DNA from 3 places in the Bradyrhizobium sp. UFLA05-109 genome. Region 3 is predicted to be linked to each of the others. Evidence: riboswitches for the same ligand, from Rfam matches in the RefSeq annotation. Region 3 holds a riboswitch; each other region holds the start of a gene.
The links. A riboswitch is a leader RNA that binds a small molecule or an ion and turns the genes downstream of it on or off. The one in region 3 is predicted to bind cobalamin.

Region 1 (10,496 bases), on a different contig from region 3:
TTGGACTTACCTCACAGCGGGGCGGCCTGAAGAGGCGATCAGGAGCTTTGAGCGTGCGATTCGATTGAGTCCATTTGACCGGCTACTCGTTTCAAATCTGGTCGGGATCGGCTGTGCATTGATCGACCTCGGTCGTTTCGATGAGGCAGTCGCGTCCGCCAGGAAGGCTCTACAAAGGGACAAGACTTACGGGGCGGCCCATCGCTGCCTTGCGGCTGCGCTCACGCACCTTGGGCAGGATATGGAAGCCAAGAAGACGGCGACCCGACTTCTCGAGATCGAACCTGAATTCCGGATATCGAAACTGATGGCGCGTGGTCAACGGAGTCGGATGATCATCGAGGGGCTGCGCAAGGCCGGACTTCCGGAGTGAACCCCTCAGCCACTGCGCCTTCGGCAAGCAACGCCTTCGTGCGCCGCAGATCCGGTACGATGGTCTTCCCGTCAAAGCTAGTGTCGAGTGGGGTCAACAAGGCGTGCGCTTCCGGCATCTTGCCCTGATTGCACCATAGCCCGGCAAGGGCATTCGAGGCGCGCAATTGCCAAAGCCGCGCTCCCTGCCGTGCGGCAACAGCTATCGCCTTTTCGTAGCAGATTTCTGCGGCTGCTGGAGAGCCGCCTCCACCGACCAGCAAATCGCCCTTTAACCGATGAAGCTCGGCCTCGTACCAGCGTCCGCTCGTTCCAGCTACGGTCAGCAACGTCTGATCAACGAGCTTCATGGCATCGGCGACCTGTGCTGATTTCGCGAGGGCCTGGGCCAGGAGATAGCGGGCGAACTGCACCCAGATCAGCGCACCAGTCGCTTCCAGCGCCCTCACGCTCTTGCGAAGCTCAGGAAGGCCCTCTTCCACATCTCCGAGATGACAACTTGCCCAGCCTCGCAGCATTCGGCCGCCAGCCAACCAAAGCGGAAAAGCATACTCGGAGGCCAGCACGACCGTTCGTTCGGCAATCGGATAACCTGCCTCAGGGTCGCCACGTAGCACATGCGCTCCCGCCAGAAAAGCGAGCGCATTACAGAGGCTATGCGGATGCCGCTGCTGCTCGGCGAGTCGCACCGCGTTTTGGCCAAATGCCAGGCCCCGATCGATGTCCCCGAGCAGCGTAGACGCAAGCGTCAAATAGGTTTGCGAGACAATCGGGGTGAGCGGTGCGTGATGCGTCTCATCGTACAATCCGAGCGAGTCCACCAGGTGGTCACGCGCAGCGGCCAGTTCGCCGATCAGAAACAGCGCCTGGCCGAGAGCACGATGCCCGATCAGCTTGGGCATCGGATTGTCCTGCTGCTGGGCTCTCGCCAATAACTCCTCTGCCAATGTCCGAGACTGCTCGAAGTCGCCTCGCGTGACATGGAAGGCAATGATCCCATTGAGTACCGCAAATCTCTGATCGGAATTCTTGGCAGTGCTGCACAGGTCAAGCGCCCGTTTGTAGGCCTCAACGGTCTCCGTGGCGGCAAACCCCTTTGAAGCCGCGAAGGCGTTTCCCAGCGACAGCTGCAATTGCAACTCGAGATTATCGCGCTCCATGTCCGAGGGAAACTCGGTCAGCCGCTTGAGAGCCAATTGAAGGTGGGTACTGGCTTCGACAAAAGCAGATCGGGCGCTGGCTTGCCGAGCAGCCCTTGTCCAATAATCGATCGCTAGTTTGGCTCTGCCAGCTTCGGCATAGTGCTGTGCAACGATTTCAGGAGCAGCATGAGCATCTTTCGGGAAGTCTCTGCATAGGATGTCCGCGATTCTTCCGTGAAGCTTTCGGCGTTGGTCGTTGAGTATGCTCGCATAGGCTTCGTCTCGAAGGAGTGCGTGCTTGAAGGAGAAGCTCTGATCGCTCAGGTGACCGGTTCGGAACACCAGACCGGATGCCAGCAACCGATCGACGGCTGCCTGAACATCGCTTTCCGAGAACGGGGCCGTCGCCTTCAGCAGCTCAAGGGAAAAGTCACGACCGATCACGGATGCGATCTGAGCGACGGTTTTCGCTGGTGCGAGCAGGTCCAAACGAGCCATTAGCGAGTCATGCAATGTTTCTGGCACCAGCAGCATGGAATGTGCACCAGAACGTTCCTCGCGCGATCCAATGCCTCCGCTTTCGAGGACTGCCTTCGTGATTTCCTCGACAAAGAGTGGCACGCCATCCGTCTTGACCAGAATTTGATCGATTGCAGTCCGCGGCAAGTCTTTGCCCTTGGTCAGAGATTGGAGCATCGAAGTCACCTGCTGCCGATCCAATCGATTGACCGTCAACGAGGTCACGTGCGGTTGTTCGGCCCAAGGCAGAGTAAGATCCGGACGATGCAGCAGGACGACCAACATCCGCCAATTCTTGACGTTGTCGCGGATGCGCCGAAGCAGCTCCAGGGAGGTTGGATCTGCCCAATGTACGTCCTCGAATACGAGAACAACCGGTTGCTGCTCGGCACTGGCCTGCAGCAGAGCGAGGAGAGCGCTGAAGGTTTGGCCCTTTAGCTGCTCGGGCGTCAGCTCTCGCTGAAGGTCACGATCTCCTATCGGAATTGACAGCAACGCGGCTAACGGCGGAACGATTGATTTGGCTTGCTCTGTCGTCCGGCGTACCAGGTCCTCCAACTTGTTCAATCGAACCGCAGGCGAGATATCGCGAGTCATATCGGCGGCATGCTCCAGGTAATGAATGACTGGATGTAGCGCGCTGCTCGTATGATACGACGAGCACTGAAATTGCAGGAAACCGTATCTCTCTTCGGCCAGTCGGTGTCGCAGGGCCAGGACGAGCCGAGACTTGCCTATTCCAGGCTCGCCGGAAATCAGGACCATCTGGCCTTTGCCCTGCTTCGCCTTGCTGTACTGCTTGTGCAACAGGCGCACTTCATCCTGCCGACCGATCAGGGGCGTCAAATGCGATGAAGTGCGCGCCTCAAAGCGACTCGATAGCGAACCTGACGCGACGACCCGCCACACACGAACCGGTCGCTCAAATCCCTTAAAATTGTGATCACCAAGGTCGGCAAATTCAAACAGCCCGCCGAGCAGGAGCCGAGTGCGCGGAGCGATCAATATCTGGCTGGGCTCGGCCAAGGCTTGCAAGCGCGACGCCAGGTTTGGCGCATCGCCGACGAGCGCGAATTCGCGCGAAGGCCCCTCCCCGATCAGATCACCGACAACCACGAGGCCACTTGCAATACCGATCCGGACCTCGAGCTTTCCGGCGATCGGTATGGCTACGGCTGGAACTGACTGAACGATCTCCAAAGCCGCCTTCACCGCACGTTCGGCATCATCCTCGTGGGCCGATGGAAAGCCGAAATAGGCGAGAACTCCGTCGCCCATAAGACGTGCTATATGCCCGTCATAGCGACGAATGGCGTCACCACAACAGCGCTGGAAGTCAAAAAGGATCTTACGCGTCTCCTCGGGATCGAGCTGCCCAGACAACGAAGTCGAACCTACGAGATCACAAAAGAGCACAGTGAGGTGGCGCCTCTCGGCACTCTGGGCTGCCGCCGGCGTCGACCTGGGATCAACAGGTCGGTTGGAGACCTGCAACGTCTCGCAACGAGCCTGTAGTGCCTTGATGAGCCTTTTCCGGTGCCCCAGAGAAACGCCGAGTTTTTCCAACTCGCTTTCGGTCAGATCCGGCAGGATTTCCCAATCAACGTCATTCCTGGCAAACAGCTCGAAATATTGAGCCAGTCCAATCTCTTCCAGCCAGTGCTGCAGATCGGTCATCTTGGCACACAACCCGAACGCTTCAGGCGGCCACGCCAAGATTCGCCGACCGGGCACGGCGAGACTGCGCGATTATCCTGCGCACGGATGTTCCCGTAGGCAAGCTAAAACTTCTGTTGCGATCGCAGGTACCAGCGTACGGATTGTTCAAAGTCTTCTCGACTAGGACATCACTGGTATGTCGAACATTCGGTGAGACACTCCTAGCCCCATCACTCAAATCCATCGCCTAACGGTGGGCCCTGGACGACGATGGTAGCAGTGCCCTTGATCACTTCGGGAGGGATGATGGGTTTCGCTGCGCTCTACCCATCCGACAGTCCAACTAGCGGTCGAATGTGCTTTATCAATTGCGTTAGAAACTCATCGGGACGATCCAACGGAATAAAATGGTCGGCGCCCTCGAACAGCACGAATTCCTTTTGTGGCGCCTTCATTCGTTGAAAGTATGAGTAGACAGGCTCAACCGGCGTATTGAAGTCTTCTGTACCTTCGAAAAAGAACAGTGGAATCGAAAAATCAGTGCCTAGAGACCACAGGTCGCTCCGAAGCATTGGCCCGTTCCTCCCGCGCAGTTGCGTCGCTGAAAACGAAATTCCTCTTCGCCAATAGTACCAATCGAGCAGCGAAAAATCCGGCATGAAAGGCGGCGGGATCGGGCTGACGAGCTGGAATGCTTCGATCGAAGGAAGGGGGAGCAGTTTTTCCCACTTTTGCATGATGGCGTGCTTGCTTGGATCCCAACCTGGGGACGGGGAAATAGATGCTAGCTCCGCCAACGCCACTCCATTGTTTGCGGCCTGCGCGAGTGCCTTTAGATGAGTAACGGTGAGTTCGAACTGCTTTTCGAAGGTTTGCTTGCCGACGACTTGCCCGGTGCCAACAAACGCATAAAACAGGTCCGGGCGTTGCTTGACAATATGGATGCCGAGAAACGAGCCCCATGAATGCCCGATCAAGACAATCCTGTCCTTATGAAGATGCGCTCGAAGATACTCCGCCACTTCGACGCCGTCCTGCGTCATTTGCGCCAAGGTCATGGTCGGCGCAATCGATTCGCCGGTCATTCGTAAGGTACGTCCGGCGCCACGCTGGTCCCATTGAACGACCGTGAAATATTTTTCCCACGGCTGCCAGCTCGACGAGATCGGAATGGTCGATGCACCTGGGCCACCGTGAACAAAGAGGATAACAGGGTTGCCGCGATCTTCGCCGCGTATCTGAATCCATTGATCGATGCCGCCGATCTTGACGTACATTCCCTCCTGGATTCCGTTTGGAGATTGAATCGCGAGGACACGTGCGCTGATGTTCTGGCGATAAGCGCGAAATCCAAGTCCCGAACCTGCCAGAACCACCAGGATGGTCACTGCAAGCAAGCCGGCCTTGGCGATCCTCGGAATCCAACGTTTCATCGACGCGCTGCCCTTGGCAATAAGCCGCTAAGCACACAGAGAGTTCGACATGTCTGCCGACGATACGCGCTGAAGACATTACCGCAGGAAAGGCCCTGACCAGTCCATCATCGTGCTGAATCGCATATCGCGTCAATGCCTGATGATGGGTTTCGCTTCGCTCGACCATCCTACAGTTCTGACGATTGGAGCCGCGCCGCGACGGGCGTCAGGCAGTGCCCTCCCAATGCAAAAACCCGGCCTCGCCTTGCGAGACCGGTTTTCGCTGCTTGACGAATGATCGAGCCGCAACCGTGGGCGTGATCAGCCTTGCGAGCGACGCGCCATGAAGATGTCGTAGCCGACTTCGGCGACCTGGAACCAGGCGTAGCCGTCGTTCGAGAACTTGGTCAGGGACTCGTACACCTTCTTGAAATTGGGATTGGTCGCGCTGACCTCGGCATGCAGCTCCTTCGCCGCCTTGAAGCAGGCGTCCATGATCGGCGGCGGGAAGGCGTGCAGCTTGGCGCCGTTCGCAAGCAGCTTGCGCAGCGCCATCGGATTGGCCTGGTCGTAGCGCGACATCATGTAGTTGTTGGCGTAGTGGCCGGCCTGCTCCAGAACGCTCTGATAGTACTTCGGCAGCGCATTCCATTTGTCGAGGTTGACGAAGGCGAGCAGCATCGGACCGCCTTCCCACCAGCCCGGATAGTAGTAGTGCGGCGCGATCTTGTAGATGCCGAGCTTCTCGTCGTCGTAGGGACCGACCCATTCGGCGGCGTCGATGGTCCCCTTCTCCAGCGCCGGATAGATATCGCCGCCGGCAAGCTGCTGCGGCACCACGCCGAGCTTCTGGAGCACGCGGCCGGCAAAACCGCCGATGCGGAATTTCATGCCCTCGAGGTCGCCGAGCGTGTTGACCTCTCTCCTGAACCAGCCGCCCATCTGGCAGCCGGTATTGCCCGCAAGCAGCGAGATCACGTTGTAGCTCTTGTAGAACTCGTTGAGCACTTCACGGCCGCCGCCCAGCATGTACCAGGCCTGGTTGATGCGCATGTTGGGGCCGAACGGCACCGACGAGCCGAAGGTGAAGGTCGGGTCCTTGCCGAAGTAATAGTAGGACGCGGTGTGGCCGATCTCGCAGGTCGCGTTCTGCACGGCGTCGAGCACTTGCAGGCCCGGCACGATCTCGCCGGCGGCGAAGATCTGGATCTGGAATTTGTTGTCGGTCGCCTCCGCGACCATCTTGCACATCATCTCGGCGCCGCCATAGAGCGTATCGAGCGATTTCGGCCAACTCGTCGGCATGCGCCATTTGATCTCCGGCATCGATTGCGCGATAGCGGGAGCAGCGAGAGTGGCGGCGCCTGCGGCGCCAAGTCCGGTGACTTTGATGAAGTCTCTTCTTTTCATGATTTCCTACCCTGATGGTGGTGACTGCGCGCGCCTTCTTGACGAGGCGTTTGCGGCGAGCATGGAACAACCCGGTACCGATTTCCATCCCGACGAAGGTCAAGGCATGCAAAAAGCCCGGCCTCGCGAGGCCGGGCTTTCCGGTCATTACAGGGCTTACCTAAAAAGGGCTTGCACGATCGTTCCGTCCGGCATGCCACAGTGTACGTGAGCGGAGAGAGGTTGACGCGCCCCCTCTCTTGCAGATAATCGAAGCTGTCGAGGTTCTCCGGGTCCCGCTTGACCCGGAGCTAAGAGGGAAGCCGGTGCGCTTTCAGTCTATTTGGACTGATGCAATGCCGGCGCTGCCCCCGCAACTGTAAGCGGCGAGCCCGTATCCAATCGTGTCACTGAGGCGAAAGCCTCGGGAAGGCCCGGATGCAGGCGACGACCCGCGAGCCAGGAGACCTGCCCCGACAGCATAATCGTCCACGGGCGGGGTGTCCCGGTGGTACGCCAAGCAGCTGCCGCAATCGCGGCACTCCTGCCAGCGTCCGCCATGGCCTTTTGCCCCCACCACAATGGGGTTAAAGCTATGACTTCTCTTTCACTTCCAGTCGCAACACTCGGCACGCCCCGCATCGGGCCACGCCGCGAACTCAAGCTCGCGCTCGAAGGCTTCTGGGCCGGCAAGATCAGCGAGCAACAGCTTCTCGAAACCGCAGCCGGCCTGCGCGCTGCCAATTGGGCACGCCAGAAATCGCTCGGCGCAACCATCATCCCCTCGAACGATTTCTCGCTCTACGACCAGGTGCTCGACACCAGCGTCATGGTCGGGGCAATCCCCGATGCCTACGACTGGAAGGGCGGCCTGGTCTCGCTCAAGACCTATTTCGCGATGGCACGCGGATCACAGGGCGACACACACGACGCGAGTTGCGGTCACGCCCATCATGGCCATGGCGCGACAGCACAGGAAATGACCAAGTGGTTTGACACCAACTATCACTACATGGTTCCGGAGTTTCACAAGGGTCAGACTTTCAAGCTCTCCTCGCGTAAGGCGATCGAGGAATATGACGAGGCAAAGTCGCTCGGCTATCAGACGCGCCCGGTATTGGTTGGCCCGGTCACCTTCCTGAAGCTCGGCAAGAGCCACGATGCAGCCTTCGATCCGGTCTCGCTGCTCGATGGCCTGCTGCCAGTCTATGTCGAGGTTCTCCAGGAGTTGGCGAAGCGTGGCGCCGAATGGGTCCAGATCGATGAACCCTGCCTGGTGCTCGACCTCAGTGGCACCGAGCGGAACGCGCTTCAGCGCGCCTATGCGCGCTTCGCCAAGGACGTGCCCGGCATCAAGATCATGCTCGCCACCTATTTCGGCGCGATCGGCGACAACCTCGCGACCGCCCTGTCGCTCCCGGTCGCCGGCCTGCACGTCGATCTCGTCCGCGCTCCACAGCAGCTGAGCCAGATAGAATCCGCTGCCCGCGCCGATCTCGTGATTTCGCTCGGCGTCATCGACGGCCGCAACGTCTGGCGCTCCAACCTGTCAGCACTGGTCGAGCGGTACAAGCCTGCCATCGGCAAGCTCGGCAATGATCGCGTGCAGATCGCGCCCTCATGCTCACTGCTGCATACGCCGATCGATCTCGAACTCGAGACCGGTCTCGATCCGGACGTGAAGAGCTGGCTGGCCTTCTCCGTGCAGAAGATCGCCGAGCTCTCCACGCTGGCGAGGGCACTGGCGGGCGACGCGAGCGTGGCAGACGCCCTCACCGTCTCAGACAAGGCCGCGAAGGCCCGCCAGACCTCCCCGAAAATCCATGATGCTGCGGTTGCCAAGCGTATGGCCGCGATCGACGATGCCATGCGCCGTCGCACCAGCGTCTTCGCACATCGCGCGGAAATCCAGCGCAAGCGTTTCGACCTGCCAGCCTTCCCGACGACGACGATCGGCTCGTTCCCGCAAACCACCGACGTTCGCAACGCCCGCGCGGCCCATGCCAAGGGCAAGCTGACCGACGCGCAGTATGAGCAGTTCCTCAAGGAGGAGACGGCCCGTACCGTACGGTGGCAAGAGGAGATCGGGCTCGACGTGCTGGTCCATGGCGAGTTCGAGCGCAACGACATGGTGCAGTATTTCGGCGAGCAGCTGTCTGGCTTCGTGTTCACCCAATATGCCTGGGTGCAGTCCTATGGCTCGCGCTACGTTCGTCCGCCGATCCTGTTTGGCGACGTCTCGCGCCCAAAGCCGATGACGGTTGAATGGTGGCGCTACGCCCAATCGCTGACCAAGAAGCCGATGAAGGCGATGCTCACCGGGCCGGTGACGATCCTGAACTGGTCATTCGTCCGGGATGACATTCCGCGCAGCGAAGCCTGCCGCCAGATCGGGCTCGCGATCCGCGACGAGGTCACCGACCTCGAAAAGGCCGGGGCGACCATGATTCAGATCGACGAAGCCGCTCTGCGCGAGGGTCTGCCACTGCGTCACTCCGAGTGGAAGACTTATCTCGACTGGGCCGTGGAAAGCTTCCGCATCTGTTCGACCGGCGTTGCCGATGCTACGCAGATCCACACCCACATGTGCTATTCGGAGTTCAACGCCATCATCGACGCGATTGCAGCGATGGACGCCGACGTCATCTCGATCGAGACATCGCGTTCGAAGATGGAGTTGCTCGATGCGTTCACCGGCTTCAAGTATCCGAACGACATCGGTCCTGGCGTCTATGACATCCACTCGCCGCGCGTCCCCGAGACCAGCGAGATGAGGGATCTCATCACGATGGCCCGGAAGCGGCTCTCGGACTCGCAACTCTGGATCAATCCGGATTGCGGCCTGAAGACCCGCAAATGGGAGGAAGTCCGCCCCGCGCTCGTCAACATGGTCGCCGCCGCGCGCGAACTGCGCAAGGCGTCCTGATTCTGGCGTAGCAATAGCCCCCCGATTCTGCACGGAGACTGCCGATGCGCTTCTGGATCAAATGCACCCGCTTTGACAGCGGCAAGCCCTATCACGTCAATTTCTCGCTGGTCGGCGGGATGTGGCGCGACGGCGACAAGACCGTCCTGGAGTTCGTCGGCAGCGGGGCTCAGACAGTCGAGGTCCGGGAGACACCCGAGGAGATCCTCAACATCCACCTCGGTACATCGGGGGCGTCCGCTTCGTGAATCCGGTAACGAACACGGCCGGCATCGACGCAACTCCGGTGCCGGCCGATTTGCGAAAGGTCGGTTCGCACCCCGATCATTGGTATCCCGCGACCTGGTCGGACGAAGTGAAACGCGGGTGCGCCTTCGCTTCCTGCTTTGCCGGCGAACCCATCGTCATCGTTCGCACGGAAACCGGCGATCTGTTCGCACTGGAAGACCGCTGCGCCCATCGGCAGGTCCCTTTGTCGAAAGGCGTGGTGAAGGATTGTCACCTGCACTGCTGTTATCATGGCTGGAGCTACGACGCGTCCGGCCGCTGCGTCGATGTCCCCTATCTCGGCAAGGAGAAACTCCCGAACGGCGTACGCGCCTATCCCTGCTGCGAGCGGGACGGTATCGTGCTGGTCTGGCCCGGACGGCTTCCGGCCGAGCCACCGCCCGCAACTTTGGGCGCTGCGGCCGATCTCAGCTACAAGACGCGCCGCTTCGGCCAGATCGTCAACTGCCACTACACGTTCATGCACGAGAACCTGATGGACATGAACCATCAGTTCCTGCACCGGCGAACGACAGGCAAGGTCGGCCCGCGTTATCTCGGCAAGCGATCCGGCGAGGGCTGGATGGAGCTGGACTACAGCTTCCGTCGCCCCGGCGAACGGGCACCGATCGGCGAGAGCATGATCGTGGGCCACCTGCGCTCCGCATCGGCGGCACCGCGCGATCTCATGACGATCCGGACCGAATACCCGCACCAGTCCTTGCGCCTCTGGACGTCTGGCGAGAAGCCTGTCCTGCACGTCTGGCTCGGCTATACGCCGGTTGATGCCGGTCAGCGCAAGAACAG
Region 2 (10,496 bases), on a different contig from region 3:
ATTCCCAATGCGCCCACCGCATTTGGCGACATACGCATGTCAATCAGGATCGGCGCTGATGGCGTGGAAGACTCCCGGTTGCGCGAGCTAGCGACGTGGGCCGACGCTCACTCGCCCGTGAGCTGCACCCTACGTGATAGCCCACCGGTGACCCTCGATATATCGCTAGTTTGAGTGGACGGCTGCCGGGATGAATTCTTCGCATTATGACCCAGAGCGGTCGAGCCGCTGCCGCTGCTCAGACCGCTCGAACTTGGACAAGCCGCTTGATCGCGTACGCGTCGCCGGCGAGTGGGCTCGATGCGAGCGACGTCTTCACCCCACTGCCCGAGTGCCTCCCATCCCATTGGCGACATCAAGGGCACTCCTCGTCGAGTTGGCTGACAAAAGACATTTAGGGGAATGTCACCTGTTGGCCCTTAAATGTTACCTATTGGCCCGAAGGTGTTGTCCCCGGAAGGTCTGCTCACGCTCGACTGTTGGGGTATAACCAGACGCCCCGCGCCCGGGTCGGACATGACGCGCATGGCCCAACTGCGACATTGACCGCGATTCTTTCGCCCCCTTCCAACGATTGCGCCGCATCGCTAGGATCAACGATCCTGAAGCCTGAGGTTCGAGCATGAGGCGCCGGGATGTTCTTGTATGGATTGGCAGCGCGGTCGCATGGCCCATCACCGCGCCAGGAGCTTGGAGCGCCGGCCCGCCGGCCAAGATTGGCTGGCTCAAAATACAAGGCCCCCGTCACTCCCCTGATCAACTGAAAGCGTTCCGCGAGGGCATGGATGCGCTCAGCCAGATCGAGGGACGCGACTACCTGCTGGTCGAACGCTACGGCGAAGACAAGGAGTCACGATTGCCGGATCTCGCGGCGGAGCTCATCGACCTCGATGTCCGACTCATCTTGGCGACCAGTCAGCCTTCGGTCGCGGCAGCCGCGCGTGTCACCAAGACAGTGCCGATCATCGGACGTCTTAACGATGATCCGGTCGAGAACGGCATGGCCAGGTCGTTGGCCCGGCCAGGTGGCAACATATCCGGCGTCTACAGTCTCGCCGAGGAATTGACCCCAAAGCGGCTGTCGCTGCTCAAGGAGGTCGTGCCGTCGGCACTCCGCGTCGGGGTGCTGTTGCGCAATGATTGGCCGAATGCGCAGCGCGCCTGGCAGGCCGAGGAAGAGGCGGCGAAACAGCTGGGACTTGAACTCGTCGCCTTGAATGCTCGCTCGGCCGGCGATCTTGCCGCAGCCCTCAGCGAGGCAGGCGCGGAACATCTCGACGGCATCATCGCGTTCCGCAATCCGACGGTAGTGACCAATCTTAAACTGATCGCCGAGCAGTGCCGTAAGCTCCGGCTGCCCGCCGTATTCGACGCCCGCGAATATGTGGATGCGGGTGGCCTCATGTCTTACGGGCCCAACATCGACGCAATTTATCGCCAGCTCGCGCGCTTTGCGGTCAAGCTGCTCAACGGCACATCGGTGGGCGAGCTACCGATTGAGGAGCCGACCAAATTCGAATTGGTTATCAATCGCCGCACCGCCGATGCCATCGGAATTCGGCTGTCGCCGGATCTTCTGACGAGCGCAGATCAGGTCATTGAATAGCTCAAGAGAATGTCGCTTTTGGCTCCGGGGAAGGGGTGTTGAACCATGCTGACGCAAATCTATGAGGTAGCGACACCCGCCGAAGCCAAGGCAATATCGGGAATCGGTGTGGATCATGTCGGCGTGCTTGTCGGCGATGGGTCTTTCCCTCGCGAGCTTCCGGTTCACGTGGCCGCCGCAGTCATGAAGGCGATCCAGGCGCCGTCCGTACTTTCAGCGCTGTTCCTCTCGGCGGATGTCGCTCTCATCGAACGGATGGCCAGGGAGCTTGATCCACCGATCGTGCATCTTGGCGCTTCAAACGAATTGCTTACGCCAGATCATGTCGTGGCGCTGCGAAAGTCGCTGCCAAAAATCAAATTCATGCGTAGCGTACCCGTGACGGGACCTGTGGCGGTGCACGTGGCGCGCACATATGATGGAATTGTCGACTGGATCCTGCTTGATAGTCACCGCATGGGCGATATCCAAATCGGTGCGCAGGGCGTAACGCATGACTGGAGCATCAGTCGAACGATTGTCGAGACCGTACGTACCCCGGTCATACTCGCTGGTGGCCTCGGACCAGACAATGTCAAAGAGGCCATCCGGTCTGTCCAACCCGCGGGCGTCGACTCAAAAACAAAGACCGACCGCGAGGGCACCCACGCAAAAGACCTGGCGAAGGTCGAAGCTTTCTATCGCGCTGCGAAGAGCGGTTAACCAGCTCGGAGGCTTCGACCTGCTGTGGACCATAACCCCGGTGACGACCGAAAAGTCGAAGACGAACGTCGCGGCCTATTGGGGCTCGCGGCGATGGCCCTCCTCGTAGGAGCAGCCACTGGATGTGTTGGGGCTATTTTCCGGCTTTTGCTCGCGCATGCCGATCGTCTGCGCGATGCGATGATCGCCTGGGCCCATGGCCACGCGGTCTGGGGATTCCTGATTGTCGTCAGCGCGTGCGCTCTCGCAACCCTGGTTGCCGCGTGGTTGGTGCGGCAATTCTCGCCACACGCTTCGGGCAGCGGCATTCCGCATGTCGAGGCTGTCCTGCACGAGGAGATTCCACCGGCTCCGTTTGGTCTGGTGCCAGTGAAATTCATCGGGGGGATACTGGCGATAGGCTCCGGGCTGGCGCTGGGTCGCGAGGGGCCGACCGTCCAGATGGGCGCTGGTATCGCGGTTTTCGCTGCGCGCGTCTGCCGGCTCTGCTGGGCGGACTCCCGAGTGCTGCTGGCGGCCGGCGCCGGCGCCGGCCTTGCAACCGCCTTCAATGCGCCGATTGCCGGGCTCGTGTTCGTGCTGGAGGAGTTGGTGCAGAGGATCGAACACCGTGTTGCCATCGCCGCACTTGCAGCGCTGGCAACGGCGATCCCGGTCGCAAGGCTGCTTCTCGGTGACGCGCCCGACTTCCAGGTCGGGCCGCTGAGCTATCCCAGCGCTGAGTCCGCCCCGCTGTTCTTTGCTCTGGGTGGCATCGCGGGCCTGCTGGCCGTCGCGTACAATCGCAGCCTGCTCGCGACCATCGCAGTTCGGGACCCCTTCGGACGGCTACCGATGGAGCTCCGCGCCGGATTGATTGGCGCCAGCGTCGGCATACTGGCCTGGTTCGCGCCCGAACTGGTCGGCGGCGGAGATCAGATCACGCAGCGCGCGCTGATCGGCCAAGAAAGCGCAGTGATCGTAGGGGGCGCATTCCTGGTCCGGTTTGGGCTCGGCGCTCTCTCATACGCCGCGGGCACTCCCGGCGGATTGTTCGCCCCCTTGCTCGTGCTGGGAGCCCAGTCAGGGCAGGTGTTCGGAGCGGCTTGCCGCCTTGCATTCCCGACGCTCGCGATCCCGCCGGAAGCATTTGCATTGGTGGGCATGGCCGCTTTCTTCACCGGCGTGGTGCGTGCGCCGGTGACCGGCATCGTTCTCGTCGCCGAAATGACTGGTAACGTGACAATGCTGCTCCCGATGCTGGGCGCCTGCTTCATGGCGATGCTGCTACCCACGCTGCTGGGCGATGCACCGATCTACGATTCCCTGCGTGAGCATACGCTGCGCTTGGAGCGACAAATCAGACGGAGGTGACCGCTGAAGGCTAACCAATCGTCGACAAAGGCATAGCGCGCTCGATGCCCGCGCTTGCCTCGACCGCCGCTAGTGGCCCCAATTCGGCCGTTGCACGGTCCATCCGGAGCCTCTTTCATTCACCACGTGCTTGGGAGTTGTGAGCAGGAAGTTCACTACTGCGATCTTGCCGCCGCGGTTCAGCATCGCTAAACAGCACTGCAGAACGTGGTGCATTGGATGAGATAACGCCAATGGTTGCGCCAAGGCGTATCCTCATTCTCGGTCCGAGTGGCGCCGGCAAATCGACGCTTGCGCGCCGCCTTGGCGAACGCCTTGGGCTTCCCGTTGTGCATCTTGATGCCCTTTACTGGAATCCGGGGTGGTCGGCTTCGGAGACCGGACTCTTTCGTGCGAGAATGGCTGAGGCTGCCGCACGTGACGCCTGGATTATTGAGGGCAATTACTCAAGCCATCTCGATCTTCGACTGCCGCGGGCCGAAGCCCTCATCTGGCTCGACCTGCCGCGCTACGTTTATTTTCCGCGAGCGGTATGGCGAAGTATCCGAAACTACGGCCGCGAACGCGGTGATACCGGGGCCGGAAACCCCGAACAGTTCGACTGGTCGTTTTTCAGAGACTGGGTTTGGACCTATCCAACACGCAGTCGAGCCCGACATGCAGAGCTTCTGGCTAATCTCCCTCAGGGAATCCACGGAATAGTTTTGAGATCACCGGCCGAGGTGCAGAAGTTCACAAGCAACTTGCCGCGTTCCCTGATCAGCGTCGGTAAAAGCTGACGGTTTGGGGGACGCTTTATGAAGGCTCTATCCGTTGTCAGGCCGAGCGGCAGCAAGATTGCAGCAGGTCTCAAGACGCTGGAGGTCCGGCGCTGGGCACCCGACATCTCCCCGGCGGAAGATTTGCTGATCGTCGAAAACGGCAGGTTTCTCTGCGAAGACGGCGATGAGGACAGCCATGGCCACGCCGTCGCTATCGCCAGGGTCTTGGCTGTGCGGCCTTTTGTCGAAGCTGATATCGAAGCTGCCTGCGCCAGCTACTTTGAAGAAGGATGGCTGGCGTGGGAGCTGACTGACATTCGCCGCGTGGCATCGGAGGTGCAGATTCGGGCTGCTCGTGGCATCTACGAAGTGGATGCCAACCTGCTTCTCGGCAAATGATCGCAAAGTCCACCATCGGCTCGCCTGACGATCCCACCGATGGTTCGGGTTCGAAGCCGTGATTGCGAGCCTGGGAGCTCACTTCGGAAACAGCCTGTCCCGGATGTAACGCGAGGTCGGTGTCAATCTGAGCCCTCGCGGCTTGCACCAGACCGCCTTGTCGATTTCCTTCTTGTCTCCGATCTTCAACTCGCCGGAGGCGTTCTTCGCCAGGAAAATCGCATCGCTCATCTTCCGCCCGGTTCGGCGGTTTTTCTTCTTGACCTCCTTCCAGAGCTTCAAAGGACCGGGCTTCAGGTTCGGCAATTCTTCCCCGATCTCGCGGCGAAGGCACTTCCTGTCACTCTCACCTGCACGCCTGCGGCCGCCCGGGAACATCCAGCGCTTATCGCGCCGTCGTCTGACCAGGAGCACGCGCCCCTTCTTTGCCGCAACCAGCTTGGAGGATTTTGCCATATCGCTGCGAATCGCCTTCACTAATGAGTATCAGTCTAGACCGGTCGGCTCGGCCTTCAACAACGGGCGCTGCGTTTGAGACCCTGTATTATCCCGGTATTGGGCGAGGCCGGAGCGTGACCAAGTTTGCCCTGAGCGCTCTCGATACACCAGCAGCGCATCACGATCTTCCCCGAACTTCACTTCTCAAATCGGCCGGGGCCCTCCATTGCGCCAGTCCGAAGCGAATGGAAGGAGAACAGAACCCATGCCGGACGAGGTCTCGCGTCGCCAGTTTGCGAAGATCGCGGGGCTGTCCGCAGTGGGGATCGCGGCGCCCGGAGGATGCGTCGAGGGGACCGGCAGCGGCGCCGCGCCCGGCGGGAGGCTTTCCGCCGGGCTTCCTCTGGGGCACTGCGACCTCGTCCTACCAGGTCGAGGGTGCGGTCAACCGCATTCCCCGTTGCTCAGCTACCACCTGAACGAGGCCGACAGCTCGTAGCTGCGTGGGGCGCCCAGGATAATCTGGTCGGTGTAGCCCGGATCGCCCCACGCTGCATAAAGCTTGTTCGTCAGGTTCCTCACGCGGAATGAAATCCGCGTTTGGTCGACGCCGCGAAAATACGATTTCGGCACGTCCACGAAGGCGAATGTATCGAAGATCGTGTAGGCGTTCATCGTCACCAGATTGTCCTGGAAATTGAAGCGGTCGCCGACGTGACGGACGGAGGCTCCAATCTCGACCGGCCAGGCCGTCTGGAAGCGATAGGAGGCGCCGGCATTGGCAACGAAGTTCGGAACGTTCGGCGGCGTCATGCCCGAATAGGACTGGAACACGCCATTGTCATCGACGTAGCTGAAGTCGACGAAGCGCGACTGCACGAAAGCGACATTGCCCCACAGCTTCAGTCCTCCGAACGGATTGGTCGCGGCCGCGAGCTCAATGCCTTTGGAGGCGATTTTGCCGGCGACGTTGAAGACGATGCCGCTTTCGGGAACGTAGACGTTCTTGCGCTCGATATCGAACACGGACGCGGTGAACTCGGTTCGCTTGTCGGCCGATTGCACCTTCACGCCGGTCTCGTATGTCCGCGACGTCGTTAGCAGCAACGGCACCGAAGGCGCGAGGATGAAGATGTTGGCGACCGTCGGATCGGCTGCGGTTGCATACTGGCTGTACAGCATCACGCCGGGCGCGATGTCCCAGGTGTAGCCGATGCGGCCGGTGATGGGATTGAAGGTGGTCGAGAACGGATAGCCCTTGGCAGATTCCAGCACGCCATCAGGGTCGAAGCGCGTGCGGTCCAGCTTGATGTCCTCGAAGCGGATGCCGCCGATCAGCGCGAAGGTCGAGGTCAGCTTGATCCGGTCCTCGAACGACAGCGACGCAGTGTTGACGCGGGTGTAGATCTTCTCGTCGCTGCGGGGCCCATAGAGCCCGCGATCCGGATTGAGCAGGTCGACATAGTCGTTGAAGAACAGCGTGTCCTGCGAGACGTTGAACTGGTTGTTGCTCGCCATGACGGTGGCGACGAAGCGGTTGTCCAGGCCGCCGATGTTGGAGTTGACGGTGAGGTCGGTGATGTTGCCGTAGAGCCGCTGCGCGTGATCGAGCGCCAGACGCTCACGATAGATGCTCTGCGCGCCGGCAAAACCGCCGACCGTCTGGTCAAACGACGAGATCTCGTTGTTGAACCAGTGCCTGTGGGCGTCATAGCCGTAAACCTGGCTCTTCAGCGAGACGTTGTTGGTGATGTCCCACTGGAAGCCACTGCGCAGCCACAGCTCGCTGGCGCCGCTGTGATTGTCGAGCACGTTGTAGTTCGTGGTCAGCGTGCGCGCGTCGATGGTGACCGGGACCGGCGTGCCGCCGCCAAGGTAATAGTTGCTCCAGACCCCGGAGACGATGCCCGTTGTCGGCACGATGCCCGGTGCATTCGCCGGCACCAGCGGTGTTCCCCAGTAGAAGCGGTCATTATCCTGCCTGTATTCGGCCGCGCCCCAGATCTTCAGGCTGTCGTTGACACGATAGTTCAACTGGCCGGAGACATTGCTCAGCTTGGAATAGGTGTCGTCGATGAAACCCTTGTCGTTGAAATGGCTGATGTCGAAGCGATAGTCGAGGCCGTCGATCAGCGTGCTGCCGCCCGACCCGTATCCGGCGCGGTAGCCGTTGAAGGAATCGTAGGAGGTGAAGGCATCGTTGACGATCGGACCTGTGTGCGGCGCCTTGTTGACGTAATTGATGGCGCCGCCGGTCGCGCCGAGGCCCGCCACCAGCGAGTCCGGTCCCTTGATGATCTCGACCTGCTGCAAGCCGGCCACGTCCATCGGACGACCGGTCATGGTCGACGGCCCGATCGGGATGCCGTTATAGAGGGTGCTGATCTGGTCGCCGGCAAAGCCGCGCATCGAGAAGATGGCGGGCGCGCCCGGCGCATCGCCGCCGATCACGCCCACCGCCGCCTTGGCAACTTCGGTCGTCGTCCTTATGCCCTGATCCTGCATCGTCTGCTGGCTGATCACCTCGACGGTCGCCGGCATTTCCCGCGCCGTGATGCCGAGGCGCGATCCGGCCTCGGTGACGACATTGGTATTCAGCGGCGTCGGGGCGGCACCATTCTGAGGCTGGGTCGTCGGAGTGGCTGTAGCTACGGGTGCCGGCTTGCGTGCAGCAGCACGGCGCACAGCACGCGCGTCCTGATTGTCGGCGCTGACCGCGCGCGGCCGCTTCGGAGGCGGAGAGACCACCACCGGCTCGAGCTCGGATTTATCCCGGGCCGCAGTCTGCGCAACGGCAGCCGTCGATGGCAGCAGCGATGAAAGAATTGCGATCAGGACCGGAGAAACCGCGGTCGAAGAAAGATAGCGGCGCGAGGTGCGCTGATGATCTGGTGCGGCACCATGGTAGTAGCTGAAATTTTTCACGTAAGCGCTCTGCGGCGAAGCAACGAACCGTCACCGCGGTCGCCTTGGCAATCTACCTTCGCCCCTTGCGGTAGATGCACCGGCTACTCTTCACGACACCGAGGCACCCCGCCCGACGCGTTCGCGCATGACCATGACCGGTAGCAGGTTTCCTGGCTCGCGGGTCATCGCCTCCGACCACCTTCCCAGAGCCCCGATGGCGCTCCAGTGGTTTGTTGGTCGTCGGCTATCCGCTCACAGTTGCGGGGGCAGCCGCGGATTTGTCCGCCAAAACGGACGCACCGCATTCCCTTGAAGAGTCCTTGCGGACACCACCGCTGAAAAAACTGGCATCCGCGGACTGGGCGCGTCAACGCGTGGTCACCATCACGTCCGTGCCAAAATGTCGCAGTTAGAGAAGATGGCTACTCGAGCGTGGCGCGCCGGCAACTATGCGTCCAGTATTCCCTACTCTCGGCTCGGACCGGTGAGGAACGGATTGCGCATGCTGGCCGAATCGCGAGATGCGGAACGAAGGGCGGCAAAATTCCCGCATTCCACAAGCAAATCGGCGAGCGCGACTTGATCACTCATTGACACTTCGCTCCGAATATCTCCATATATGGGTGTCACGGTCCTACTGCGTCGCAAGATGTAGTGGCTAAGAGGGAAGCCGGTGAACTGCGCGTTGTGCGCGGAATTCCGGCGCTGCCCCCGCAACTGTCAGCAGCGAGCTGCTTCCGGACAACGTCACTGGTGCGCCTGCGCCGGGAAGACAGGAAGCAAGCAACGACCTGCGAGCCAGGAGACCTGCCGTGACGATCTGAACGTCCACGGGCGGGGTGTCCCGGCGGTCGCTTGCACGCACCGTCCGGCAACGCATCTGCCGGCGTTCCGGCAGCGTCCTTCCTTATCGCCCCGTCCAAACACAACGCGCGCATCACGGGGCCCTTTGATGTCACTGAACCTGCACGACGCGGACACCGCTTCCGCACCCATCATCCAGTTGCGTCCACAGTCACTTGCGGCAGCTTCCAGCGAGCCGGCCATGCAGATCATCCGCCGCAACGGGAAGGTCTCGCCGTTCGATTCCGCCAAGATCGCGGTCGCAATGACCAAGGCTTTCCTTGCGGTAGAGGGCAGCACTGCGGTTGCTTCGCGCCGCGTTCACGAGAGCGTCGAGCAGTTGACGGCCGAAGTCGTGGCAGCCCTGATGCGCCGCGCAGGCGAGGGGCGCACCTTTCACATCGAGGACGTGCAGGATCAGGTCGAACTCGCCTTGATGCGAAGCGAGCACCATAAGGTCGCCCGGGCCTACGTGCTCTACCGCGAGGAACGGTCCCGCCAGCGCGCCGAGGAAGCGGCCGCGCAGCCGGCGCCCGTCGCCGCACCGACCCTTCACGTCACGCTGCCGGACGGCTCGCGCGTCGGTCTGGACACGCGCCGGCTCGAGCTGATCATCAATGAGGCCTGCGCCGGTCTCGACGGCGTCTCCGCAGCCCCCGTGCTGGCCGAAACCACCCGCAATCTCTACGACGGCATCAGCCAGGACGAGCTGGCGCTGGCCTCGATCATGGCCGCGCGCACGCTGGTCGAGCAGGAGCCGGGTTATGCCTATGTCAGCGCGCGCCTGCTGCTCGACAAGCTCCGCGGCGAGGTGCTGTCGCATGTCCATGGCGTTACGTCGTCGGCCTCGCAGGCCGACATGGCGACGCGCTATGCCGAATACTTTCCGGCCTATGTGAAGGTCGGCATCGCAGCCGAACTGCTCGATCCCGAACTCGCCCGCTTCGATCTCGGCCGCATCGCTGCGGCGTTGAAGCCTGAGCGAGACTTGAACTTCCAGTTCCTCGGCCTTCAGACGCTCTACGACCGTTATTTCCTGCATCAGCAAGGCAAGCGGATCGAACTGCCGCAGGCCTTCTTCATGCGCGTGGCGATGGGCCTGGCAATTCGAGAGATCGACCGCGAAGCCAAGGCGATCGAGTTCTACGATCTCTTGTCATCGTTCGACTTCATGGCCTCGACGCCGACGCTGTTCAATTCCGGCACGCTGCGCCCGCAGCTGTCGTCCTGCTTCCTCACCACCGTATCGGACGACCTCGATGGCATTTTCAAGTCGATCAAGGACAATGCGCTGCTCGCAAAGTACTCCGGCGGTCTCGGCAACGATTGGACGCCGGTGCGCGGCCTCGGAGCCCACATCAAGGGCACCAACGGCGAAAGCCAGGGCATCATCCCGTTCCTGAAGGTGGCCAACGACACCGCGATCGCCGTCAACCAGGGCGGCAAGCGCAAGGGCGCGGTCTGCGCCTATCTGGAGACCTGGCACG
Region 3 (10,496 bases):
CGAACTCGCCCAAGATGAACGAAACGTGCTGACTCTGGTTAAGAAGGCACGGCCGGGCCTCGGCAAGTGTCGAGGCCAATGCGTTGAGAAAGCCGATCGAGAGACCAGAGAAACAGAAGTGGATGGGGAAACCAGAGTGAGGCCATTCTTTCGAAAGAAGCGCGCCCTTGTGCTGACACAACCAAACCCACGTTCCGCCTCTTGCGGTTCATTCGTTCGCAGTTCTACGCAGCTCCATCAACCCGAGGCGGCCTCTCCGGGAATCCCTGCCACTTTTAAGTTAGAGAGCAGGCACGATGGACTTCGACGACATCGATGAATGCGATGGCGGACCGAGCTGCCGAATGATAGGAATGGGTGACAAAGGCAGTGTCTGCGTCGGCCGGGACGCGGTCAAGTCCGTGAATGGCTAGGCGACCTTCGCGGCCGGCTCTTTTGCTGCCTTGATGCGCGTTACGCTGCTCTGACCATCGATGCTGACAGGTACCTCGCCCGCGACGGTGGCGCGACGAACGACCCGATGCTGATCGCCGTAATCGTTCACCGCGTAGTGTTGTGTGGCGCGATTGTCCCACATCGCTACATCGCCTTCCTTCCAGCTCCAGCGCACGGTGTTTTCGAGCGCAGTGATATGAGACTGAAACAGGTCAAACAGCTTCTGGCCATCGTATTTCGGGATGCCAACAAAACGTTGCACGAGGGCGCCGAGCAGCAGCGTGCGTTCGCCGGTCTCGGGGTGGACGCGCACGACTGGATGCTCCGTCTGATAAATCGTTTTGGTGAAGACTTCGTCCAAGTGTTTCTTGTCGAGCTCACTGGCGCGGGGCAGTATTGCGTAGTCGAAGGCATTGCTGTGAACGGCCCAGAGCTTGTCCGCAAGCCGTTGCAGCGGCGGCGCCAGGTCGAGGTAGGCGGTGACGGTGTTTGACCAGACTGTATCCCCACCGAATGGTGGCATCACAACGCCTCGCAGCACCGCGATTTTAGGGTAGCCATCGACGAAGGTGCCGTCGGTGTGCCACAGGTCGGCCCTGCTGCCGGCGCGGACCGAATCAAGCTCGATGATCGACGCCGTCCCCTTAATGGCACCGAGCGTCGGATGACATGCCGGACTTCCGAAACGAAGAGCAAAGCGCTCCTGCTCGGCGTCGTCGAGATGACCCTGGTCGCGAAAGAAGATCACCTTGTTCTCGAGCAGAAGCTCGTTAATTGCGGCGATCGTTTGGTCCGGCAAATCGCCCGACAGCTTGATGTTTCGGATTTCTGCTCCGATGCGCGCTCCGCGTTTGACGATGTCGGCGCGGGGAATGACATTGTCCGACAAGTCCGTTGCATTCATAGCGGCACTCTCCAAATTCGCAGTTTTTGTTCGCCAGACCAGCTGTTCAGCTGTGTTAGGAGCTCTTGAACGCCAAATCGCTGGATAGTGAGATCCGTCAAACTCCGCGTGACGGCATCGAGCCACCCTCTTGCTCTCTCTTTACGGGGTCTGCGACAGGTGAGGTGTGGCCGACGTGACGGTCATTCATCCATGATTGACTGATCTGCCAGGTCGATCAATTGCTAATATTGGTAGTTGACCGGAGCACAAAGCTTTACGCTCCGCAGGACGATCGCTGCAGAACGTTGCCGCCCAGTGCCGATCGAACAAGAAACTCATGGTGTTGCAGGGCATGAGAGGCCGTTATACCCGGCAGAAAAGGTGGTCCTCCTCCGAGGTTGACGTACCGCCTCGCTTGCAGATAAATCGGAGGCGTCGAGGTTCTCCAGGTCTCGCTCGATCTGGAGCTAAGAGGGAAGCCGGTGCGCTCACGATCCACTCAGGATTGAGGTAATGCCGGCGCTGCCCCCGCAACTGTAAGCGGCGAGTTTGCATCCATACGTGTCACTGAAGCAGATGCTTCGGGAAGGCCGGATGCAGGCGATGACCCGCGAGCCAGGAGACCTGCCCTGACAACATAATCGTCCACGGGCGGGGTGTCCGGTGGTACGCCAAGCAGCAGGCGCTTTCGCGGCCCTCCTGCCCGCGTCCGCCATGGCCTTTGCCCCCACCATGATGGGGTTAAAGCTATGTCTATTCTCTCACTTCCTCTCGCAACTCTCGGCATGCCACGTATCGGTCCACGCCGCGAACTCAAGTTGGCACTGGAAGGCTACTGGGCCGGCAAGATCAGCAGCCGGCAGCTTCTTGAAGCTGCGGCCGGTCTTCGTGTCGCCAACTGGGCGCGTCAGCACTCGCTTGGCGTCAGCGTTATCCCGTCGAATGACTTTTCACTCTATGATCACGTTCTCGATACGAGCGCCATGGTAGGAGCCATTCCCGAAGCATATGGCTGGGAGGGAGGTCCCGTCTCACTGACGACGTATTTCGCCATGGCGCGCGGCTCTCAAGGCGGGGAGCATGAAGCAAGTGGCAGTCACACCCATGACGCTGGCGGGGCCGCCGCGCAGGAGATGACCAAGTGGTTCGATACCAACTACCATTACATGGTGCCAGAATTCCATAAAGATCAGACCTTCAAGCTCTCCTCACGAAAACCGATCGAAGAGTATGAGGAGGCAAAAGCCCTTGGCTATCAAACGCGTCCAGTTCTGATAGGACCGGTCACTTTCCTGAAGCTCGGCAAGAGCGCTGATCTGGCGTTTGATCCGATTTCGCTGCTCGATGATCTCGTGCCAGTCTATGTCGAGGTCCTCAAGGAACTGGCAAAACGTGGAGCCGATTGGGTCCAGCTTGACGAGCCGTGCCTGGTGCTTGATCTCAACGAGACCACGCGGAATGCGCTTCAGCGGGCGTACGGGTGTCTCGCCAAGGAGGTACCTGGCATCAAGATCATGCTTGCCACCTATTTCGGGGCGATCGGCGATAATCTGACGACCGCTCTAGGGTTGCCTGTGGCTGGACTGCACGTCGATCTTATCCGAGCGCCCCAACAATTGAGCCAGATTGAATGCGGTGCCCGCGCGGACCTCGTGGTCTCGCTCGGCCTGATCGATGGCCGCAACGTGTGGCGTTCCGACCTGTCGGCACTCATCGAGCGGCTCAAGCCCGGCCTTGCAAAGTTCGGCAAGCATCGCGTGCAGCTAGCGCCCTCCTGCTCGCTATTGCATGTCCCAATCGATCTTGAGCTCGAGACCGCTCTCGATCCGGACGTAAAGAGCTGGCTTGCCTTCTCGGTACAGAAGATCAGCGAGCTTGCAGTCCTCGCGAAGGCGCTCGCAGGCGACACGAGCGTCGCAGCCGCGCTGACCGCATCCGATCTTGCGGCGACCTCGCGCGAGACCTCCCCGAAAATCCACGACGCGATCGTTGCACGGCGAATGGAGGCGATCGACGAGGCCATGCGCCGCCGCACCAGCGCCTTTGCCGGCCGCGCCGATGTCCAGCGCAAGCGCTTTGGTCTGCCGCCCTTTCCAACGACGACGATCGGCTCGTTCCCGCAAACCGCAGACGTTCGCAACGCGCGCGCTGCTCGTGCCAAGGGCACACTGACCGACGCGCAATACGAGCAATTCCTCGAGGAGGAGACGGCCCGCACGGTACGGTGGCAGGAAGACATCGGTCTCGACGTGCTCGTGCACGGCGAGTTCGAGCGCAACGACATGGTGCAGTATTTCGGCGAGCAGCTCTCCGGCTTCGTGTTCACTCAACACGGCTGGGTGCAGTCCTACGGCTCGCGCTACGTTCGTCCGCCAGTTCTGTTCGGCGATGTCTCGCGACCGAAGCCGATGACTGTCAAATGGTGGAGCTACGCGCAATCACTGACCAAGAAACCGATGAAGGCAATGCTCACCGGACCGGTGGCGATCCTGAATTGGTCTTTCGTCCGCGATGACCTACCGCGCAGCGAGACCTGCCGCCAGATTGCGCTTGCGATCCGTGACGAGGTCGGCGACCTCGAAAAGGCCGGCGCAAGCATGATCCAGATTGACGAGGCGGCACTACGCGAGGGCTTGCCGCTGCGCCGATCGGATTGGAAGACCTATCTCGACTGGGCAGTAAAATGCTTCCACATCTGCTCCTCTGGCGTCGCCGATGCGACACAGATTCACACCCACATGTGCTATTCGGAGTTCAACGCCATCATCGATGCAATTGCCGCGATGGACGCAGATGTCATCTCGATCGAGGCGTCGCGTTCAAAAATGGAGCTGCTCGATGCGTTCACGGCCTTCAAATACCCGAACGACATCGGCCCCGGCGTCTATGACATCCACTCGCCGCGCGTTCCCGAAGCCACTGAGATGGGAGATCTCATCGCCTTGGCCCGCCAACGCCTGTCGGACTCGCAGCTCTGGATCAATCCTGATTGCGGCCTGAAGACCCGCAAATGGGAGGAAGTCCGTCCGGCGCTCATCAACATGGTTGCGGCGGCCCGTGAACTCCGTAAGGCGTGCTGATGCCAGCGTGACCTTGCGATGGGGGCGCATTTGCCTGACGGAGCTTGCCACTCCGATGAGATCGAATAAAATGCCCGCAAACAGCACGCCCACAGCAGCTTTTCGGCGGGTTCGACGGCCGCCCATCGGCGAATAGAGCGCGACAAACTCGCGCTCCACCGCCGAGCCTCGTTCACCATCGTCCAAATCTCGCGCAGCGGATGGTCACTCGCCCTCGCCTCGCTCCAGCTGAATATCGACGGGTACGCCCCCTCGGTCATCGACAAAGACGGGCTTTTGGCTTGCTACGCGGCACTCGGCGGAGGTATGGCCACCCCGCTGGCGCGAACAATCATCGATCAGATCGTATATTCACTAAAACGTCGCCGGCCACAATTTCGGGGTCTCCAAGCTCAAGATCATGCAGGCTTGCTTGAACAAACTCCAATATCTTGCGATTGGCCGCAATGGCGCTTTCGCGATCCTCGAAGATCATCACAGCGACACAGATGCCTTCGCCTCCATCCAACACATAGTAAGATCTGAATCCATGCGCCTCTCTTAGGATCTGACCGATGCCACTTTTGGCGCGGCGGGCAGCATCCGCAACCGAACGAACTTGGAGGTACTTGCGAATGACCATGTACATCGAAGCGCCACGAATTTCAGTTTCATCTCACGCATCAAAGCACATCGAGCCGCACTTGGACTAGGTCTCACTTCTGCTGTGGCCACCCTCAACATGCCCAGAGTGCCTGCGCGGGGGATTGTCAGTGAAGCGGCCGAGATAAGACTGATCAGCGGACGCGCCGTTGCCGTACACGATGGCGCAGAGCTGCGGATAGCCCGAATAAGACCGGCCCGCCACGCATCAGCCGCTCGCGTCTGATTAACCGCACCACCCTACCTCATAGAACTAAAACATCAATCACATTTCAACCTGTTAGCGCTATCATGCAATAGTACTCGTTTAAATTGCTCGGCTAGAGTTTTATAACTAAGGCGCTCCGCTACCGGAGCGATATGGAGTCGGATATGTCTCAAGCGAAGTGGAAATTGATGAACTGGATGGGGGTGGCCTGCCTAGGTCTACTCCTGGCCGCGCCTGCAGCGGCGCAACCGATCTGGACCTGGACGAACCAATACGGCTCAACCCTGGCGGTCGATAATTATAACCCCAACACAGGCGCGATTTCCGGCACTTACACGAACAATGCGAGCAATAGCTGCGATGAAGGTACCCCTCAGACGGTGACGGGCTGGCTTGCGCGGACGAATAGTGGCACCGCAATCAGCTTTTCCGTGAATTTTGTAGGCTGCGGGTCGACAACAGTGTGGACGGGACAGCTGAACACTGCATCGGGATTTCAGGGGCTCTGGCTACTTTCACTCGCCGAACCGGTGGTATGGAATGGCATCAGCGCCGGCGCGGACACTTTCACCTTCGCAAGCGGGGACAAATCGAAATTGCTGTCCGCTGTCGGAGAGGCGCCCAAGAGCGGTTCAGGCGAGAAGCTCTCGAATACAAAGAATCGCAAATGACATGATCTGCCACGTGGCGAAGCAAGGAACGTCATCACACTGACCTTTCCCCCTCATTTGCGCCGAGGTTCGCTCTGGCCCAACGTGTATTTGGTTTTGATCTAGAGATCGAGGTCTTGCCGAGCCTGAATGCCTGAACTGTTCAGGCTCGGTTTTATTCATTCGAGGTACCCGCAGGCTCAGCGTATCGTCGACCCAATATGCGAACCGGTCTGCGCGAATCGCCAGGATCGAGTTACGCCTCAGAGGAGGCTCAGTTCCTCAAGCGGTCACGGCAAGGCGGCAATGGCGAAGGCGCTCCGCCAAATAGAATGATTTCGTTTGCCTAGCGCGCTGATATCGGCTCGTTGCCGCCACGCCGCTCCTTGCAACCCATATGTACTCGATCAGCTTGCCACTCCATTGACGTAGACGAGCCAGGTAAGTCCTCTACTTAGGCGGCCCGCTCAGAGAGGAACGTTATCATCACACGTAACCAGCAGTCTGAAGCTGCTGGCGATGCCCGTTGCAATAACCAGGATGAATGCCATTGCGATCATACCGACATCAAAGGATCCCGTCGCATCCTTAAGAAGGCCAACCATGTATGGGCCGACGAAGGCGCCAAAGGCACCAATGGAATTGATGAATGCGATGCCTCCGGCAGCAGCAGCGCCAGCAAGGAAACTCTGCGGCATCGTGTAGAGGATTGTCCGCGCGGAGATCGTGCAGGTCAGGGCAAGCGTCATGCATGTGAGCGCCGGCACGAGCGAGGTGACCATCACCGAACCGACAAGTCCGATGGCGCCAAGCATCAATGCGGCGATCAGGTTGCAGATCCTGTACCCCTTACGATCGACTAGGTGCGCCCAGAACAACATGCCTATCGTGACAAAGAGATAGGGCACGGCCGAGAGCCAGCCGACCTGCGTGTTGTTCAAGTTGCGGCTCTTTAGTATCAGGGGGAGCCAGACGACGATCCCATAAGATGCGATCGTGAATGCGAAAGTGATGCCCGCCAACATGAGCACGCGGACGTCCTTCATCGCGGCCCAGAGATCCTTCTTGACATTCTTGTTCCTCTCCTTTGCGAGCTCGTTCAGCAGCCCATCACGCTCCGTGGACGTCAGCCACGAGGCCTTGTCGGGCGTGTCGGCAAGCAGGACGAGGCATAGAACCCCGAGCAGGCAGGCCGGAAGGCCTTCGATCAAGAACATCCACTGCCAGCCGGCCAGTCTCCACACTCCGTCCATTTCTAATAGCAAAGCCGAGACTGGATTGCCGATCAACGCGGACAGCGGTGTTGCGGCCATGAACCAGGCAAGGACGCTCGTTCGGGCTCGAGCCGGAAACCAAATTGAGAGGTACCAAATGACGCCGGGGAAGAAGCCTGATTCAAACACCCCCAGAAGAAAGCGAATCACGTAGAAACTGTACGGTCCAACGGCGAACGCCGTCGCCGCGGCTGCAAGGCCCCAGGTCACCATAATGCGGGCGAGCCAGCGGCGCGCGCCGAAACGATACATCATCATATTGCTGGGGACTTCCAGCACGCAGTAACCAAAGAAGAGGATCCCCGCCCCCCAGCCGAATTGTGAGGCGCTCAAGCCAATGGCTTCGTTCATCTGCAGCGCAGCGATGCCGACGCTGGTCCGGTCAAGATTGTTGAAGAGGTAGGCGAGGACCAAAAGGGGCACCAGCCGTCGCCTATTTTTGGCAACAGCGCTCGCGATCAGGCTAGATCTCGCCTCATGGTTGTTATGACATTGGGCAGCAACGGAGTCTGCCACTCGTTCTGCTCCTACAAATGGACGCCGAAGTACATCTTTCTCGAGGGCCGAATTCTGTGCGGCGATACCACGCTGACAGTCGAGGATATTTGCGACCGCTGCCGGCCGCTCCTTTCTTAACAATCGACAACACTTTCCAGGATTGGCGCTCACACTCTGGACCTGGTCGAGAGCCGGTTATCGGATCAACGAGTCATCTTCCGATTAAGAGCTATGGATCGACTATCGGACTATATGCGTGGCGCAAGCCCGAGCATCGTACGAGCTTCCACTACAGTGGCGGGCTCGTACCCGAGTTCTCGGATAATTTTTACCGTTTTCTCGACGAGCCGCACGTTAGTGGCAAGTATGCCCGGCTCGAGGTACAGATTGTCCTCAAGCCCGACTCGAACGTGACCGCCGGCGAGCACCGCATGAGTTGTTGCCGGTAGCTGAGCTCGACCGACCCCGCTTACGCAGAACATCGCTCCTTTTGGAAGATTCCCGATGAGCATATCGAGAATCTGCGGAGTGTACGGTAATCCCCCCTGGATTCCACGATCGGCGCCAAGAACGAAATTGATCCAATAGGGCGGCTTGTCAAATCCTTTATTGATCAGGCGTATCGGATCTTGGAGAAGATGAGAAAGTGAGAAACATTCCCATTCAGGCTTGATGCCCGTCTTTTGGAATCGTTTTGCCATGATATCGCAGCGGGTGGGCGAGGTGTTAACGATAATCTCGCGGCCGCTAAAGCTGGCCAGAACGGTATGCGCGTCGAATGTCGCCATGTCAGCCCCGGCTTCGAGACCCTTTAGACGCTGTTCGAATATAACCTCATCGAGCCCGGGCCCTATGGATCGCACCATATCTCCATCGATGCCCCCGCCCGTGCTGTTATTGATGATGATGCCGCACTTTGTCAGAATCCGGTGGTTGATGTCCTGATAGATCTCCGAATTACAGGTCGCGCCATCATCGGGCCTGCGCGCATGCAACGCTACGATAGATGCGCCCGCATCGTAGCACCTATACACATCCTCGGCGATCTCGCTGGGCTGGGTCGGCAGGTGCGGGTTTTGAGATTTTTTCACCACGCCTCCCGTTGGCGCAATCGTGACGATAACCTTGCGCTCAAAGCTCATACTACGTCTCCTGACATCGACTGCTGAACTCACTTATGGGCGGATCTGACGACTTCGTTCAAGAACGCTTTGACGCGAGACGTCCAGGCCGGAAGTGACCTCCTGCGGCAAGTGAAGTCCCCAACGCCTCGCATTCATTCCAATCGTTTGAGCCGTTCGGGCTCGTTGTTCCGGACAAGAACGGTGCCGCCGCCACCTTACGCGAGTGAGGCCGCGGGCCCGGGTCGAGAGCGGCGTTTCGAGCTCCCGAGGCCCAACCGCTTGAGCGTCGCGCGCCACGAACTGCCTCAGCGCACCTTCTGCCATTAGCGCCATGTCGTTCGCGATGATCTGTGCTCTTCTGACGGCAGACAGCGTCGTGCAGCTCCCGGCAACAGGCTGGTGCCGACGACGGCGCGTCGTCGAAATCGGCTTGTTTCCGGTCATTTCAATTCTCTCGACGGTTAGATTTCGGCATACGCGATGCCGGTGAAATTTCCTTGGGACCAGAGGAGATTGCGCTTGTTCTTTCCATCGAGATCGGCGGAATAGATCGAGCCGGCGAGGTCCGTGATGAACATCTGGTTGCCGGGGACGTCCAGTGCGATGCCGATTCCCTCCATCAGGTGCGTGATCAGGATCTGTGGCTCCGTCTTTATGTCGACTCGCGCGCGATTGACTGTGTTGCCACGTGGAGGATCGCCGCGGTCGGTCCAATAGAGCACGCGGTTCGATGGATCGAATTCAAGGTGAATCGGTTCCGGCAAGTCATTGAACAGCACCTCAATGTCGGAGCGGTTTGCCGGGTGTTCACCCTTCGGGATGTCAATGTCGGCGCGGAAGATTCGGCCCAAGCCCGCATTGTCCGGACCTTTTTGCGACCAGTAAATTCTGCGGCGCTCGGTGTCGATCGTGACGCCGATGCACCACCTGGTCGGATCGCGCCGGTCCACGTCACCGCGACCCGCCTCGATCAGCGTCTCCATCTCCGAGCCGTCGAGATTGCATCGCATAACCCGCATCCCTTCGCGGTCACACCAGTAGAGCTTGCCGCCTTTCGGATCGAGCTGGATCTGCTTCGGTGTGAACGTGACGCCGGGCGGAACGATAACTTTGCGAGCGCTTCCATCGATGTTTGCGCGCTCGATCGAACCATCGTTGACGGCGACACCGGACCCCATATTGGTCCAATAGATGTGGCCATCACCGACATCGATGGCGATTCCGTCAGGAAGCCGACAATCGGTAACAATAGCCTTTCGATCGGAGCCATCCGGATTCATGGCTTGAATACGGTTGGTACTCACCTCGAGAAAGAATAGTCGGCGACGGACTGAGAACTCCCAGTCGGGCGAGAGTTCCGATTTTATCGCATTAGCGTCGGTCATGCCATTCTCCCTCCCATGTGCGTGAGGCGAGATAGCGTCCGAAACTGCATAGAGATGCGGATCCAGCCCTCACTGATGAGTGAGGTCGCGCTTTCGATATGAGTCGTTTGACACACTCAAGCATCTCGCATCGGCGTGCTCTACTGCGGATCATTCCGACGGCGGAGCTTCACGGTAACGATAGAACATGGAGCAAGAGCTGGGCCAATTGCCCGACCATTAGATCGTCGCACGTCCCATCTCCGGTGATCGCGCTGGAGTGCCTATTGGTCAGAAGATGTCGCCCCGCTTCAACTCCTGCGACCACAATTGCC

Region 1: another riboswitch for cobalamin. It lies ahead of metE (5-methyltetrahydropteroyltriglutamate--homocysteine S-methyltransferase); the one in region 3 lies ahead of metE (5-methyltetrahydropteroyltriglutamate--homocysteine S-methyltransferase).
Region 2: another riboswitch for cobalamin. It lies ahead of Q3C01_RS18875 (TonB-dependent receptor); the one in region 3 lies ahead of metE (5-methyltetrahydropteroyltriglutamate--homocysteine S-methyltransferase).

What each region holds. Positions count from the first base shown of each region.
Region 1 covers NZ_JBBIAR010000070.1:32,674-43,169, reverse strand. Annotated here, with positions in the region: gene Q3C01_RS36220 (winged helix-turn-helix domain-containing tetratricopeptide repeat protein) at 1-373, shown strand, start outside; gene Q3C01_RS36215 (AAA family ATPase) at 336-3,710, opposite strand; gene Q3C01_RS36210 (alpha/beta fold hydrolase) at 4,016-5,125, opposite strand; gene Q3C01_RS36205 (TRAP transporter substrate-binding protein) at 5,429-6,517, opposite strand; gene Q3C01_RS36200 (hypothetical protein) at 6,498-6,728, shown strand; cobalamin riboswitch at 6,762-6,986, shown strand; gene metE (5-methyltetrahydropteroyltriglutamate--homocysteine S-methyltransferase) at 7,092-9,422, shown strand; gene Q3C01_RS36190 (hypothetical protein) at 9,467-9,670, shown strand; gene Q3C01_RS36185 (Rieske 2Fe-2S domain-containing protein) at 9,667-10,496, shown strand, end outside.
Region 2 covers NZ_JBBIAR010000023.1:116,543-127,038, forward strand. Annotated here, with positions in the region: gene Q3C01_RS18835 (OsmC family protein) at 1-174, shown strand, start outside; gene Q3C01_RS18840 (ABC transporter substrate-binding protein) at 782-1,606, shown strand; gene Q3C01_RS18845 (phosphoribosylanthranilate isomerase) at 1,652-2,308, shown strand; gene clcA (H(+)/Cl(-) exchange transporter ClcA) at 2,333-3,661, shown strand; gene Q3C01_RS18855 (P-loop NTPase family protein) at 3,895-4,440, shown strand; gene Q3C01_RS18860 (ASCH domain-containing protein) at 4,459-4,821, shown strand; gene Q3C01_RS18865 (NUDIX hydrolase) at 4,900-5,277, opposite strand; gene Q3C01_RS18875 (TonB-dependent receptor) at 5,728-8,094, opposite strand; cobalamin riboswitch at 8,310-8,515, opposite strand; cobalamin riboswitch at 8,779-8,995, shown strand; partial or broken gene Q3C01_RS18880 (ribonucleoside-diphosphate reductase subunit alpha) at 9,119-10,496, shown strand, end outside.
Region 3 covers NZ_JBBIAR010000019.1:76,441-86,936, forward strand. Annotated here, with positions in the region: gene Q3C01_RS16100 (TauD/TfdA dioxygenase family protein) at 410-1,339, opposite strand; cobalamin riboswitch at 1,743-1,967, shown strand; gene metE (5-methyltetrahydropteroyltriglutamate--homocysteine S-methyltransferase) at 2,071-4,401, shown strand; gene Q3C01_RS16110 (hypothetical protein) at 4,733-5,029, opposite strand; gene Q3C01_RS16115 (avidin/streptavidin family protein) at 5,416-5,922, shown strand; gene Q3C01_RS16120 (MFS transporter) at 6,369-7,691, opposite strand; gene Q3C01_RS16125 (beta-keto acid cleavage family enzyme) at 7,922-8,815, opposite strand; gene Q3C01_RS16130 (3-hydroxyacyl-CoA dehydrogenase) at 9,259-10,182, opposite strand.